DNA from 2 places in the Lelliottia amnigena genome. Region 2 is predicted to be linked to the other one. Evidence: predicted binding sites of a transcription regulator. Region 2 holds the regulator's gene; the other holds the start of a gene.
The links. The regulator Fur, encoded in region 2, represses iron uptake genes when iron is present. The targets are predictions, from matches to a motif close to ATAATAATGAGAACNACTATCAA.

Region 1: a site for Fur is predicted at 2,712-2,734, ahead of sufA (Fe-S cluster assembly scaffold SufA). Genes of this name have one in related genera too.

The regions. Positions count from the first base shown of each region.
Region 1 covers NZ_CP077236.1:3,659,040-3,665,553, forward strand. The annotation lists gene I6L74_RS17220 (diguanylate phosphodiesterase) at 1-1,176, shown strand, start outside; gene I6L74_RS17225 (MerR family transcriptional regulator) at 1,364-2,101, shown strand; gene I6L74_RS17230 (ElaB/YgaM/YqjD family protein) at 2,132-2,404, opposite strand; gene sufA (Fe-S cluster assembly scaffold SufA) at 2,775-3,143, shown strand; gene sufB (Fe-S cluster assembly protein SufB) at 3,152-4,639, shown strand; gene sufC (Fe-S cluster assembly ATPase SufC) at 4,656-5,402, shown strand; gene sufD (Fe-S cluster assembly protein SufD) at 5,377-6,514, shown strand, end outside.
Region 2 covers NZ_CP077236.1:3,057,419-3,063,932, reverse strand. The annotation lists gene pgm (phosphoglucomutase (alpha-D-glucose-1,6-bisphosphate-dependent)) at 1-1,176, opposite strand, end outside; gene seqA (replication initiation negative regulator SeqA) at 1,201-1,743, opposite strand; gene ybfF (esterase) at 1,927-2,700, shown strand; gene ybfE (LexA regulated protein) at 2,829-3,116, shown strand; gene fldA (flavodoxin FldA) at 3,274-3,804, shown strand; gene fur (ferric iron uptake transcriptional regulator) at 4,096-4,542, shown strand; gene chiQ (ChiQ/YbfN family lipoprotein) at 4,668-4,997, opposite strand; gene chiP (chitoporin ChiP) at 5,052-6,449, opposite strand.

The sequences.
Region 1 (6,514 bases), 600 kb from region 2:
CCAGTTAAATCTCTGGAAAAGATGGTAGAGGCTGCCGCGGATAAGAACCGGCACTCTGACGTCACAGGGATTTTATTATTCAACGGAATGCACTTTTTCCAGCTGCTGGAAGGGCCAGAAGAGAGCGTCAGGCGTATCTACGAGCATATTTGCCAGGACACCCGGCACTACAATCTGGTGGAGTTGCTCTATGACTACGGTCCATCAAGACGATTTGGCCATGTAGGAATGGAACTCTTTGATCTGAGGCGCTATGACAGGGAAGAAGTGCTTCAGCAGGTGTTGAATAAAGGGACAACGCGCTATCAGCTGACGTACAACGATCGTGCGCTACAGTTCTTTCGAACCTTTGTTGAAGCCACTGAAAAAGAAAACTATTTCGAGATTCCGCCGGGCGATTCGTGGGATTTTATCCCCGAAGAGGATGCGTTTTCACGCCAGCCTCAAGTGATCGCCAAAGGGGCAGACTGTAGCTTTGCGTTTCAGCCTATTGTTGACCCGTTGACTCAACAAGTTGTCTCCTGGGAAGCGCTGCTGCGTACGCCGTCTGGCGAGTCACCGGTCACTTATTTTGCGTCGCTGACCGGGAATGCGATTTACGAATCTGATCTGAAAAGCAAACAGGTGGCGCTGTCGATGGCGAGTGCGCTGGGCCTTGAAGGCCAGACGTTATCCCTGAATCTGCTGCCGATGACGCTGGTCAATGTGCCTGATGCCGTCGATTTCCTGCTGAAAGAAATTGCTGCCAATGGTCTGGTGCCTGAGCAAATCATTATCGAATTCACCGAAAGTGAAGTGATTTCGCGGCTCACCGAATTCAAAGTGGCGGTCCGACAGCTCAAGAGCGCCGGCATCAGCGTGGCGATCGATCACTTTGGAGCTGGTTTTGCGGGCTTGCTGCTGCTGGCGCAATTCCAGCCAGATCGTATCAAGATCAACCGCGAACTGGTTGCGGATGTGCATAAAAGCGGCCCGCGCCAGGCGATTGTCCAGGCCATCATCAAATGCTGCGCCTCACTGGAAATCCAGTTTTGCGCCGTGGGCGTTGAAAAAGCGGAAGAGTGGATGTGGCTTGAATCGGCTGGCATTTCTGAGTTTCAGGGGCATCTTTTTGCCAGCCCAAAACTGGGAGGCATTCCGCCGATTGCCTGGCCTGAAAAGAAAGTCGATTTCTAACGTTGCCGTAAATCTCCCTCATGCTAAGCGATACATATCGTAAAGATTGTACAACAATGCATAAACCTAATCCGGGTTTGTAAGACTAATACTTGCTGTCATCCGGGTTCTTAGTTATACATTTCGTTTGTACAATCTGATAAGGTTAGTTAGTTTTAGTATGGAAGTATTGAGCGTGAGGGAGCTAATGGCCTATTACAGTATCGGCGAAGTCGCCGAACGATGCGGAATCAACCCAGTTACGCTGCGTGCATGGCAGCGTCGCTACGGTTTGTTGAAACCGCAGCGCAGCGAAGGCGGCCATCGCCAGTTCGATGAAGAAGACATTCTGCGCATCGAAGAAATTAAACGTCTTATGAAGAGCGGCGTTTCGGTGGGCAAGGTGAAAGCCCTTTTGGGCACGCAGGAACTGGTCACGGAGAGTAGCTGGACGGCATATCAGGAAGAGATGATGCTGGTCTTGCGCTACGCCAGCCCGGCAAAACTGCGCGCCAAACTTGCTGACTTCCGCCGTGAACATTCCGTTGAAGCCCTCATCGATCATATTCTTGTCCCGGTCCGCCAACGCATGAGTCTCGATCAAAACACGGTTCGCCATATGGCAAGTCTGCTAGACGGTGTGCTCATTGAGGTTGCGGCGGCTTCTCTGGTGGAGTCGCGCAAAAAACCAGGAAAAGACGCGCTGTTAATGGGATGGGAGTGCGAAGACCGCACGCGCTTGTGGCTTGAAGCTGCCCGGCTTTCCCATAAAGGCTGGCATATTGACGTGTTAGCAGAGCCGATCGATTCCCCACGCCCGGAGCTTTTCCCGGGGCAAAAAATCTTTGTCTGGACGGGTAAAACCGCTACACCACGTCAGCAGGAACAGCTGGATCACTGGCGAGAGCAGGGGTTTGCGGTGTCGTTCCACGAAGCGGGATTGTAAAAAAGGCCCTTGCGGGCCAGAGTGAAGGTATTATTTACGACCCATCAACAGGCCAATAATCAGGCCAATGGCACCTGCGGCCATCAATCCGGTTAGCGGATTATCACGCACTCTTTCAGACACATCATCTGCCACATCCGACGCTTTGGCGGCATATTTTCGTGCTGCGCCTTTAAGCTGATGTTTCGGAGAGTCAACCGCAGCGCCAAACTGGGATTGCGCTTCTCCAGCAAGTTCGTCAGCTTTGTTAAAGGCTTTATTCGCCAGGCGATCGGCTTCATTCTCAAAATCATGTGATGACATAGTAATCTCCTTTTGGTGTCTCCTAAAGTCTAGCGCCTGACGGCCAAATCGCTCGCTCGACGCGCCATTTTCACCCTGTTTCAGTATTTTCCTGGAAATTCTGCTCTGTCTATTTTAAAAATAGGTATTGTCTATGCATCTTTAACAGGGTAACCCGTTGCAGCGATTAGCTTTTTCTAATCCATTATTTATCAATATATTGCATTATTTTATCCAACGCTCCTGCCAGCCGTGGCAGGGTCTATGCTTAAGTAAAGTAGCCAAAAAGGGCGATTAAGCCGAAAGCCCCTGCTGTCAGGGGGTTGAAGTGATAATCGTTATCACTAACATGGTGTTATGCCCGTAGTGGCTCAATAGACGAGGTGGACCTATGGAACTGCATTCAGAAACCTTTAACCCTGCTGATTTCGCCTGGCGTGGATTGACTCTCACGCCGACTGCGGCGGCGCAGATTCACGAATTAATCGATAAAAAACCGGAAATAGTGGGTTTGCGTTTAGGCGTGAAACAGACTGGCTGTGCGGGCTTTGGCTACGTGCTGGATACGGTCACCGAGCCTGAGAAAGACGATCTGGTCTTTGAAACGGACGGCGCGAAGCTGTTTGTTGCCCTCCAGGCCATGCCGTTTATCGACGGAACAGAAGTCGATTTCGTGCGCGAAGGTTTAAACCAGTTATTCAAATTTAATAACCCGAAAGCCCAGAACGAATGCGGCTGCGGCGAAAGCTTTGGGGTATAGGCGGTACTATGTCTCGTAATACTGAAGCAACAGACGATGTCAACACCTGGAGCGGCGGGCACCTCAATTACAAAGAGGGGTTCTTCACCCAGCTACAAACTGATGAGCTCGCAAAAGGCATTAACGAAGATGTCGTGCGGGCAATCTCGGCAAAGCGTAACGAGCCAGAATGGATGCTCGAATTTCGCCTGAGCGCATTTCGCGCATGGCTGGAGATGGAAGAGCCGCACTGGCTGAAGGCGCACTATAAACATCTTAACTATCAGGATTACAGCTATTATTCCGCGCCGTCTTGCGGTAGCTGTGACGATACCTGTGCCTCACAGCCTGGCGCTGTGCAGCAGACCGGGGAAAATAGTTATCTGAGTAAAGAGGTGGAAGAGGCGTTTGAACAGCTCGGCGTGCCGGTCCGTGAAGGACGCGAAGTGGCGGTCGATGCCATATTTGACTCCGTTTCCGTCGCCACGACCTATCGCGGCAAGCTGGCGGAGCAGGGCATTATCTTCTGTTCATTCGGCGAAGCGATCCACGATCATCCGGATCTGGTGAAAAAGTACATCGGCACCGTTGTGCCGAGTAACGATAATTTCTTTGCCGCACTCAATGCCGCTGTGGCCTCTGACGGGACCTTTATTTACATTCCGAAAGGCGTGCGTTGCCCGATGGAACTGTCGACCTATTTCCGTATCAACGCCGAAAAAACCGGACAGTTCGAGCGCACCATTCTGGTGGCCGACGAAGGCAGCTACGTCAGTTATATCGAAGGGTGTTCTGCGCCCGTGCGCGACAGCTACCAGCTGCACGCAGCGGTGGTGGAAGTGATTATCCATAAAGATGCGGAAGTAAAATATTCCACCGTGCAGAACTGGTTCCCGGGCGATGGCAATACGGGCGGGATTTTGAATTTCGTCACCAAACGCGCGTTGTGCGAAGGTGAAAATAGCAAGATGTCCTGGACGCAATCGGAAACCGGCTCAGCCATCACCTGGAAATACCCGAGCTGCATTTTGCGCGGGGATAACTCCATCGGTGAGTTCTACTCCGTAGCGCTGACCAGCGGGCATCAGCAGGCCGATACCGGCACCAAGATGATTCACATCGGTAAAAACACCAAATCGACAATTATTTCGAAAGGGATCTCCGCCGGACACAGCCAGAACAGCTATCGCGGCCTGGTGAAAATCATGCCGACGGCCACCAACGCACGCAACTTTACCCAATGCGACTCGATGCTGATTGGCACCGACTGCGGCGCGCACACCTTCCCGTATGTGGAGTGCCGTAACAATACGGCTCAGCTTGAACATGAAGCCACCACTTCGCGCATCGGTGAAGATCAGCTGTTTTACTGTCTGCAGCGCGGGATCAGCGAAGAAGATGCCATTTCGATGATTGTGAACGGCTTCTGTAAAGACGTGTTCTCTGAACTGCCGCTGGAGTTCGCCGTTGAAGCACAAAAACTGTTGGCAATTAGCCTCGAACACAGCGTCGGTTAAGGATTAAGGAAAGCACATGTTAAGCATTAAAGATTTACAGGTCAGTGTGGAAGATAAAGCGATCCTGCGCGGGCTGAACATCGAGGTTCGTCCGGGCGAAGTGCACGCCATTATGGGCCCGAATGGCTCCGGTAAAAGCACGCTGTCGGCTACGCTTGCCGGACGTGAAGACTATGAAGTCGTCGGCGGAACGGTTGAATTCAAAGGCAAAGATTTGCTGGAACTGTCACCGGAAGACCGCGCGGGCGAAGGCATTTTCATGGCTTTCCAGTACCCGGTCGAAATCCCGGGCGTCAGCAACCAGTTCTTCCTGCAAACGTCTCTGAATGCGGTGCGGAAATACCGCGGTGAAGAAGAACTGGATCGTTTTGATTTTCAGGATCTGATGGAAGAGAAGATCAAACTGCTGAAAATGCCGGAAGATTTGCTGACCCGTTCGGTGAACGTGGGGTTCTCCGGCGGTGAGAAAAAGCGTAACGATATTCTGCAGATGGCGGTGCTTGAACCTGAGCTGTGCATTCTGGATGAAACCGACTCCGGGCTGGACATTGATGCGCTCAAAATTGTCGCTGACGGCGTGAACTCCCTGCGTGACGGCAAACGTTCTTTCATTATCGTCACCCACTACCAGCGCATTCTGGACTATATCAAACCGGATCACGTCCACGTGCTGTACCAGGGCCGTATTGTGAAATCGGGTGATTTTACGCTGGTCAAACAACTGGAGGAGCAGGGCTATGGCTGGCTTACCGAACAGCAGTAACGCGCTGCAGCAGTGGCATCGCCTGTTTGAAGCGCAGGGCAAAACGCGTTCGGAATACGCGCAGCAGCATCTGCAACACATGCTGCGACTGGGCCTGCCGACGCGTAAGCATGAGAACTGGAAATACACCCCGCTGGACGGCTTGCTGAACAGCCAGTTTGTGACGCGGCTGGCGGACGTTAGCCCGGCTCAGCGCGATGCGCTGGCGCTGAATATTGACGCCGTGCGCCTGGTGTTTGTCGACGGGTGCTATAACCCGTCACTTAGCGATAGCACCGAAGGCAGCGGTTTTGACGTTGAGATTAACGACAATCGTCAGGCCTTGCCCGCACCAGTGCAGCCGGACGTGTTTCTGCATCTGACCGAAAGCCTTTCTCCGAGCGTGACGCACATTCGCGTTAAGCGTAATCAGCGTCCGGCAAAACCGTTGCTGCTGCTGCATATCACGCAGGGTCTTGAGGGCGACGAGGTCAACACCGCGCATTATCGTCACCATGTTGAATTGGCCGAAGGGGCCGATGCGACCATTCTTGAGCATTACGTCAGCCTGAACGAGACTGCGCATTTCACCGGCGCGCGGGTGACGATGAACGTCGCGGCGAATGCGCAACTGCATCACATCAAGCTGGCGTTCGAAAACCCGTCTTGTCACCATTTTGCCCATAACGATCTCTTTATGGCAGCCGATGCGGCGGCGTATAGCCACAGTTTCCTGCTCGGCGGTTCGGTGCTGCGCCACAACACCAGTACCCAGCTCAACGGCGAAAATACCACACTGCGCATTAACAGCCTCGCGATGCCGGTGAAATCTGAAGTGTGCGATACGCGCACCTGGGTTGAGCATAATAAGGGCTACTGCAATAGCCGCCAGATGCACAAAATTATCGTCAACGATAAGGGTCGTGCGGTATTTAACGGCATGATCAATGTTGCGCAACACGCTATCAAAACTGACGGCCAGATGACCAACAACAATTTGCTGCTGGGGCGTTTGTCTGAGGTGGATACCAAGCCGCAGCTGGAAATTTACGCCGATGACGTGAAGTGCAGCCATGGCGCGACGGTCGGTCGTATCGACGACGAACAGATGTTCTATCTCCGTTCGCGTGGGA
Region 2 (6,514 bases):
ACTCTCTTCGCCGCCAAAACCGAAGCTGCCGTCATGCAGACCGTCAACGAACCATTTGAAACCTACCGGCACTTCCACAAGCCGTCGGCCCAGATCGTTCACCACGCGGTCAATCATCGCAGATGACACCAGCGTTTTACCTACCGCTACCTCTTTGCCCCACTGAGGGCGATGCTGGAACAGATAGTTAATCGCCACCGCCAGATAGTGGTTTGGATTCATCAGGCCCGCAGGGGTGACGATACCGTGACGGTCATAATCCGGGTCGTTGGCAAACGCCAGATCGAATTTGTCGCGCAGCGCCAGCAGGCCGGCCATCGCGCACTCTGACGAGCAGTCCATACGGATTGCGCCGTCTTTATCCAGATGCATAAAGCGGAACGTCTGATCGACCTGATCGTTCACAATGGTCAGATCCAGCTTGTAGAACTCCGCGATGCGTTTCCAGTATTCAATACCGGAGCCGCCAAGGGGATCCACGCCCAGTTTTAAACCGGCTTTCTGAATCGCTGCGATATCCACGATATCCGCCAGCCCTTCGATAAACGGCTGAACCAGATCGATCTCTTTCACGTGACCAGAAGCCATCGCGGCATCCAGAGAAATACGTTTAACACCTTTCAGACCATCCGCCAGCAGCGCGTTCGCACGGTCTTCCACCACTTTCGTGACGTTGGTATCAGCCGGGCCGCCGTTAGGTGGGTTGTATTTGATACCGCCATCATCCGGTGGGTTGTGCGATGGCGTGATAACGATACCGTCCGCCTGCGCGCCGCCTTTTTTGTTGTGCACCAGAATAGCGTTCGAGACCGCAGGCGTTGGCGTATAGCCGTTGTCTTCCTGGATGATGACATCCACACCATTCGCTGCCAGCACTTCCAGTACGGAGATGAAGGCCGGTTCGGACAGCGCATGAGTATCTTTACCGACGAAGCACGGACCGGTAATACCATTTTTAGCGCGTTCTTCAGCGATGGCCTGAGCAATGGCCAGAATATGCGGTTCGTTAAAGCTGTGGCGCGCCGCGCCGCCGCGGTGGCCAGACGTACCAAACTTCACTGCGTGTTCTGCGTTGCCCACTTCCGGCTTCAATACATAGTACTGAGCGGTAAGCTGAGCGACGTTAATCAAATCGCTTTGTTGCGCAGGCTGACCCGCGCGTTCGTGATTTGCCATTGCCTGGTCCTTCTTATGCAAGGGTTAAATTGTACCGCAAACCTTTTCAATCAATTCCGCCGGGAATTGCATTGACTGCATGATGTGTTCGACCATGCTGCATTTGCGTCCGGTATTGGTATTGGTGATGACCCAATAAGGGGTACCCGGAACCTGTTTTGGTTTGGTTTGGTTACCGTTTTGAATCAGCGTCTGCTCATCCGCCGCGAAGTACACGCGCGTACGGCCGTGAAGCGACTCGGTCGCCTCAGCAAACGCTTTGTTATCCAGTGAATAAAGTGTAGTCAGCACCAGCAGAAAACGGTTAACCGCTTTCTTTTGCTCTGCGTATTCGTCGGAGAGCAGCAGTTCACGCACCGCGCGCACTTTGTCTTTAACCGGCGCTACGGTTTTAGCTTCCGCCACGACGTTTGACGCGCGAACCTCTTTCGAAACCGGAGTTGCAGGCTGTGAAGCGGCAGAAAATTTCAGCATGCGACGTAAAATGTCGGACGCACTCTCGCCAATATGTCGCGTGTGGCTGGCAATATACGCATAGAGCTCATCATCAACTTCGATTGTTTTCATCTTAATCCAGTGCAATATCTTATCTGAATACAAGTCGTTGGGATTATAGGGGCTAATCCCAACCGCGGATAGGGTCAAGCCAGGGTGGCGGCAAAAGTCAGAATAAACTGGATCCTTGCAGCCGGGCGGCAGAATGGTCAACATAATACCCTAACCTGACATACGTAAAAAAAGAACTTTGCCATGAAATTGAATAGCCGAGCGCAATCTGCACAATCGCCGAACAATAATTCTCCCATCGTACTGGTTCACGGGCTTTTTGGCAGCCTCGATAATTTGGGCGTGCTCGCGCGCGATCTGGTTACCGATCACAATATTCTGCAGGTCGATATGCGCAACCATGGGGTTTCACCGCGCGATCCAGAGATGACGTATGCGGCGATGGCTCATGATCTACTGGATACGCTCGATGCGAATAACATCGAAAAAGCGACGCTGATTGGCCATTCAATGGGCGGTAAAGCGGTGATGGCCCTGACGGCGATTGCGCCAGAGCGCATCAACCAGCTGGTGGTGATTGATGTAGCACCTGTGGATTACGATGTGCGTCGACACGACGAAATTTTTGCGGCGATCAACGCCGTCACTGAGGCGGGCGTTGCAACCCGTCAGCAGGCTGCGGCGATTATGCGCGAGCATTTAGATGAAGAAGGCGTGGTGCAGTTTCTGCTGAAGTCGTTCGTCGAGGGCGCGTGGCGGTTTAACGTCCCGGTTCTGTGGGATCAATACGATAACATTGTTGGCTGGCAGCCAATTCCAGCCTGGCAGGCCCCTACGCTCTTTATTCGCGGCGGCAATTCACCGTATGTCACAGAAGCCTATCGCGATACGCTGCTGGCGCAATTCCCGCAGGCGCGTGCGCATGTGATTGCCGGTGCAGGCCACTGGGTTCACGCCGAAAAACCGGACGCGGTGCTGCGCGCCATCCGCCGTTATCTCTCTGAGAACGCGATTTGATTAAAATGTCAGCGACTGGACGCCTGTTGGCCTCCAGTCGTTGGCGTGCTGATATCAGTAATGTATGATGTCGCGCTCATCGCCCCGGCAATAGCAGGGCCGCTCGTTTTCCCCGAAGTCTCTGAATCATGGCCAAAGAACAAACGGACCGTACGACATTAGATCTGTTCGCGACTGAACGTCGACCGGGACGACCTAAAACCAATCCGCTTTCGCGCGATGAACAGTTGCGCATCAATAAGCGAAACCAGCTTAAACGCGACAAAAGTCGTGGGCTTAAACGCGTCGAGTTAAAACTCAATGCGGACGCAGTCGACGCCCTAAGCGAACTGGCTGAGGCCCGTGAAATCAGCCGCAGCGAGCTGATCGAAGAGATGCTTATGCTGCAACTGCAGGCATTGCGCCATTCACAGTAAAAGTCTGAAAAATCGCCCTTACCCCACTTTCATGTAGCACAGAGTGCAGTCCCGCGTGATAGCTGTTTCCGCTGACTTCTCTGTTCTGCTATGATTGCCCTCATCCGTGGACAATTTGTGCCACCATACCATTAAGTTTCAAGAGGTTATTTTACTCATGGCAATCATCGGCATTTTCTTCGGCAGCGATACCGGTAATACCGAAAACATCGCAAAAAACATTCAAAAACAGCTAGGTAAAGACGTTGCCGACGTCCATGACATTGCGAAGAGCAGCAAAGAAGATCTCGAAGGTTACGATATTCTGCTGCTGGGCATTCCAACCTGGTACTACGGCGAAGCACAGTGTGACTGGGACGATTTCTTCCCAACGCTGGAAGAAGTCGACTTTAACGGTAAGCTGGTCGCGCTGTTCGGTTGCGGTGACCAGGAAGATTACGCAGAGTATTTCTGTGATGCGCTGGGCACCATTCGCGACATCATCGAACCGCGCGGCGCGGCGATTGTCGGTCATTGGCCAACGGCGGGTTATCACTTTGAAGCGTCTAAAGGCCTTGCGGATGACGATCATTTTGTGGGCCTGGCGATTGACGAAGACCGTCAACCAGAGCTCACCGCAGAACGCGTAGACAAATGGGTTAAGCAGATCCGCGAAGAACTTCACCTCGACGATATCCTGAATGCCTGATTGATCGTGCGGCGCTGCAAAACTGTTGCGCCGCATTGATAGGTAATTCCAATTAAAATAATTGCTACAAATTTTTAACTTTTGCTTTCATACCTGTACAATATCCCAGGTTAAAGTGGATGCCTTCGCTCAACTTTGTTGGCGATACCACGTTTTTATAAGCATACTTTGCTTGAGACTTGCAGTTTTCATTTAGGCATGGCAGTTCTATAATGAAACGCATTATCCCAAGTGCATTTTCTGTCACTTCTTCTTTAGAAGTGAATCGTTTAGCAACAGGACAGATTCCGCATGACTGACAACAATACCGCATTAAAGAAGGCTGGCCTGAAAGTTACGCTTCCTCGTTTAAAAATTCTGGAAGTACTGCAAGGGCCGGACAATCACCATGTCAGTGCGGAAGACTTGTATAAACGTCTGATCGACATGGGCGAAGAGATTGGCCTGGCGACCGTTTATCGCGTTCTGAACCAATTTGATGACGCCGGGATTGTCACCCGTCATAATTTTGAAGGCGGTAAATCCGTTTTCGAACTGACACAACAGCATCACCACGATCACCTCATCTGCCTGGATTGCGGCAAGGTGATTGAATTTAGCGATGAATCTATCGAATCTCGTCAGCGTGAGATTGCCACTCGTCATGGTATCCGTCTGACCAACCACAGCCTGTACCTCTACGGTCACTGTGCTGAAGGCGATTGCCGCGAAAACGATCACGCGCACGACACGAAATAATCGTTTTTCATACACTGAGCCAACCTGACGGTTGGCTTTTTTTTGCCTGCTATAAATAAAAAACCCGGTTGTGCGCCATCCAACTCACATCAGGATGGCGCACAGCCGGGCGTGGCAAAAGAGGATTACTTGCTGTTATTGCTGCGAATCTCCTGCCAGATCTTGTCACAACGCTTTGCCACTTCCTGATCGTTGCCGGTTTGACGCGCCTGGATACAGGCCTGGTAATCCAGCACCCGCACATTTTCCTGCGTCGCAAACTGCTCGTGCGCTTTCTCTTTTTTCAGCACATTCAGCACGCTCTGGCAGGCTTCAATTTTTTCTGGCGATCCTTCGGCGGTGTTAATACAGGCGCTGTAGGCCTCTTTCAGTCGAGAGTCTTCTTTTGGTGCCTGCGGTTGTGCGCAAGCGACCAGTCCCGATGCAAGCATCGCGACGATAACACATTTTTTCAGCATATCAGTCTCCATTCCGGCGGGATGGGGGGAATCATCCCGCCGGCGCGTTCATCAGAAAATGGTGAAGGGTGCGATGACCATGAATTTCACGTCACGCTCGTCCTGGAAGATGTTGCCGTAACCGCCCGAGTAGCTTGGAATGTCGGAATGGTTGTCGTATTGAGTGAAGTGCAGTTTAAACATCGTGCCCTTCGCGCGACCGTCCTGAAGCGTGTAGATGGCATCGAGGCTGTATGAGGACTCTTTCAGGCGATAGTTCGGATCGTAGTAAGCGTCCGGCGTCGCCATATCAGCAGGTTTTGCGTCCCATGCATACGCGTAAGATGCACCAACTGCCCAGCCCGGCAGATTCCAGTTTTTCAGGTCATACATGGCACCGAAGAATACGGCTTTCTCGCCATCGGCGTTGAAATCCGAACGGTTATCCCACCAGATATCCAGGCGACCATTTGAAGATGCGTAGGTCGGCGTCATACGCTGCAGGAAGTAGCCCTGCTGACCTTCGGCCTTCACGTATGTCCCTTCCAGGCGTAAATCAACCTGCCCGATTTTGTAGCCAAAGGTCAGCGCCTGAAGCCATGCCGTGCCGTCATACAGATCGTTCACACCGCCATCGCTGACTTTGTCACGCGTACCGTAGAACTGATAACTGGTCGACAGCGGGCCGCCAACGATATCGAATTTATAGCTGGCTTTGGCGAAGTACTGATCCACGTATCCTTCTGCCTGACCAAACGCCGCTTCCAGCACTAAATCGTTTTTAAAGTCATATTTCGCCCCTAACGAGTGGAGATACTCGACTTTGGTTTTCTTGTCATTCTGATAGAACTTGTCCATCTCAAGGTGCCATGGCGCTTTATATTCGTTGGTCCACATATAGGAGAAACTCAACGCGCCCGCATCGCCATAGTCAAAGTTTGCCCCGGCTTCAGCGCCCTGATACGTCCCTGGCATAAAGCTCCAGTGTGGGGCTAACAGCGTCTGACCGGTTGGCTGAATATAGCCACCGCGTGCCCAAACCGGACCGTATTTGAATTTAGCGGCCGCTTTGTAGAGGCTGATTCCGCTTTTATCACCCGACCAGTCTTCTTTGTAGGCTTTGTTACTGGAGGAGAACGCGATTTCGTTCGGGTGGGCGCTGTCGCCATTTTCGGCCATTTCAATGGCAGTGAACGCCGCAATATCCAGCCCGAACATGTCCGCAGCGTAACCTGACTGGAAATCAAGATTGGCGTTCCAGGTAGAATGGGACAGGTTGGTTTTGTATTTGTCTTCGGTGACGTCTTTACGGTCACGTTCACGTTGCCAATAGTAAATACCGCCCGTGAGCGTGGAATCATCGATAAAGCCTGCTGCCTGAGCCTGCGGAGAAGCGATAAAGCCAGACATTGCTGTCACACCGGCAATAGCCAGCGCCAGCGCACTACGTTTGCCACTGAACGTACGCATAGTTGTTCCTCTTTGACGAATTAAAGCGCCTTAAACGGCGAAAAATCTAAAAAGACCAAACGGTC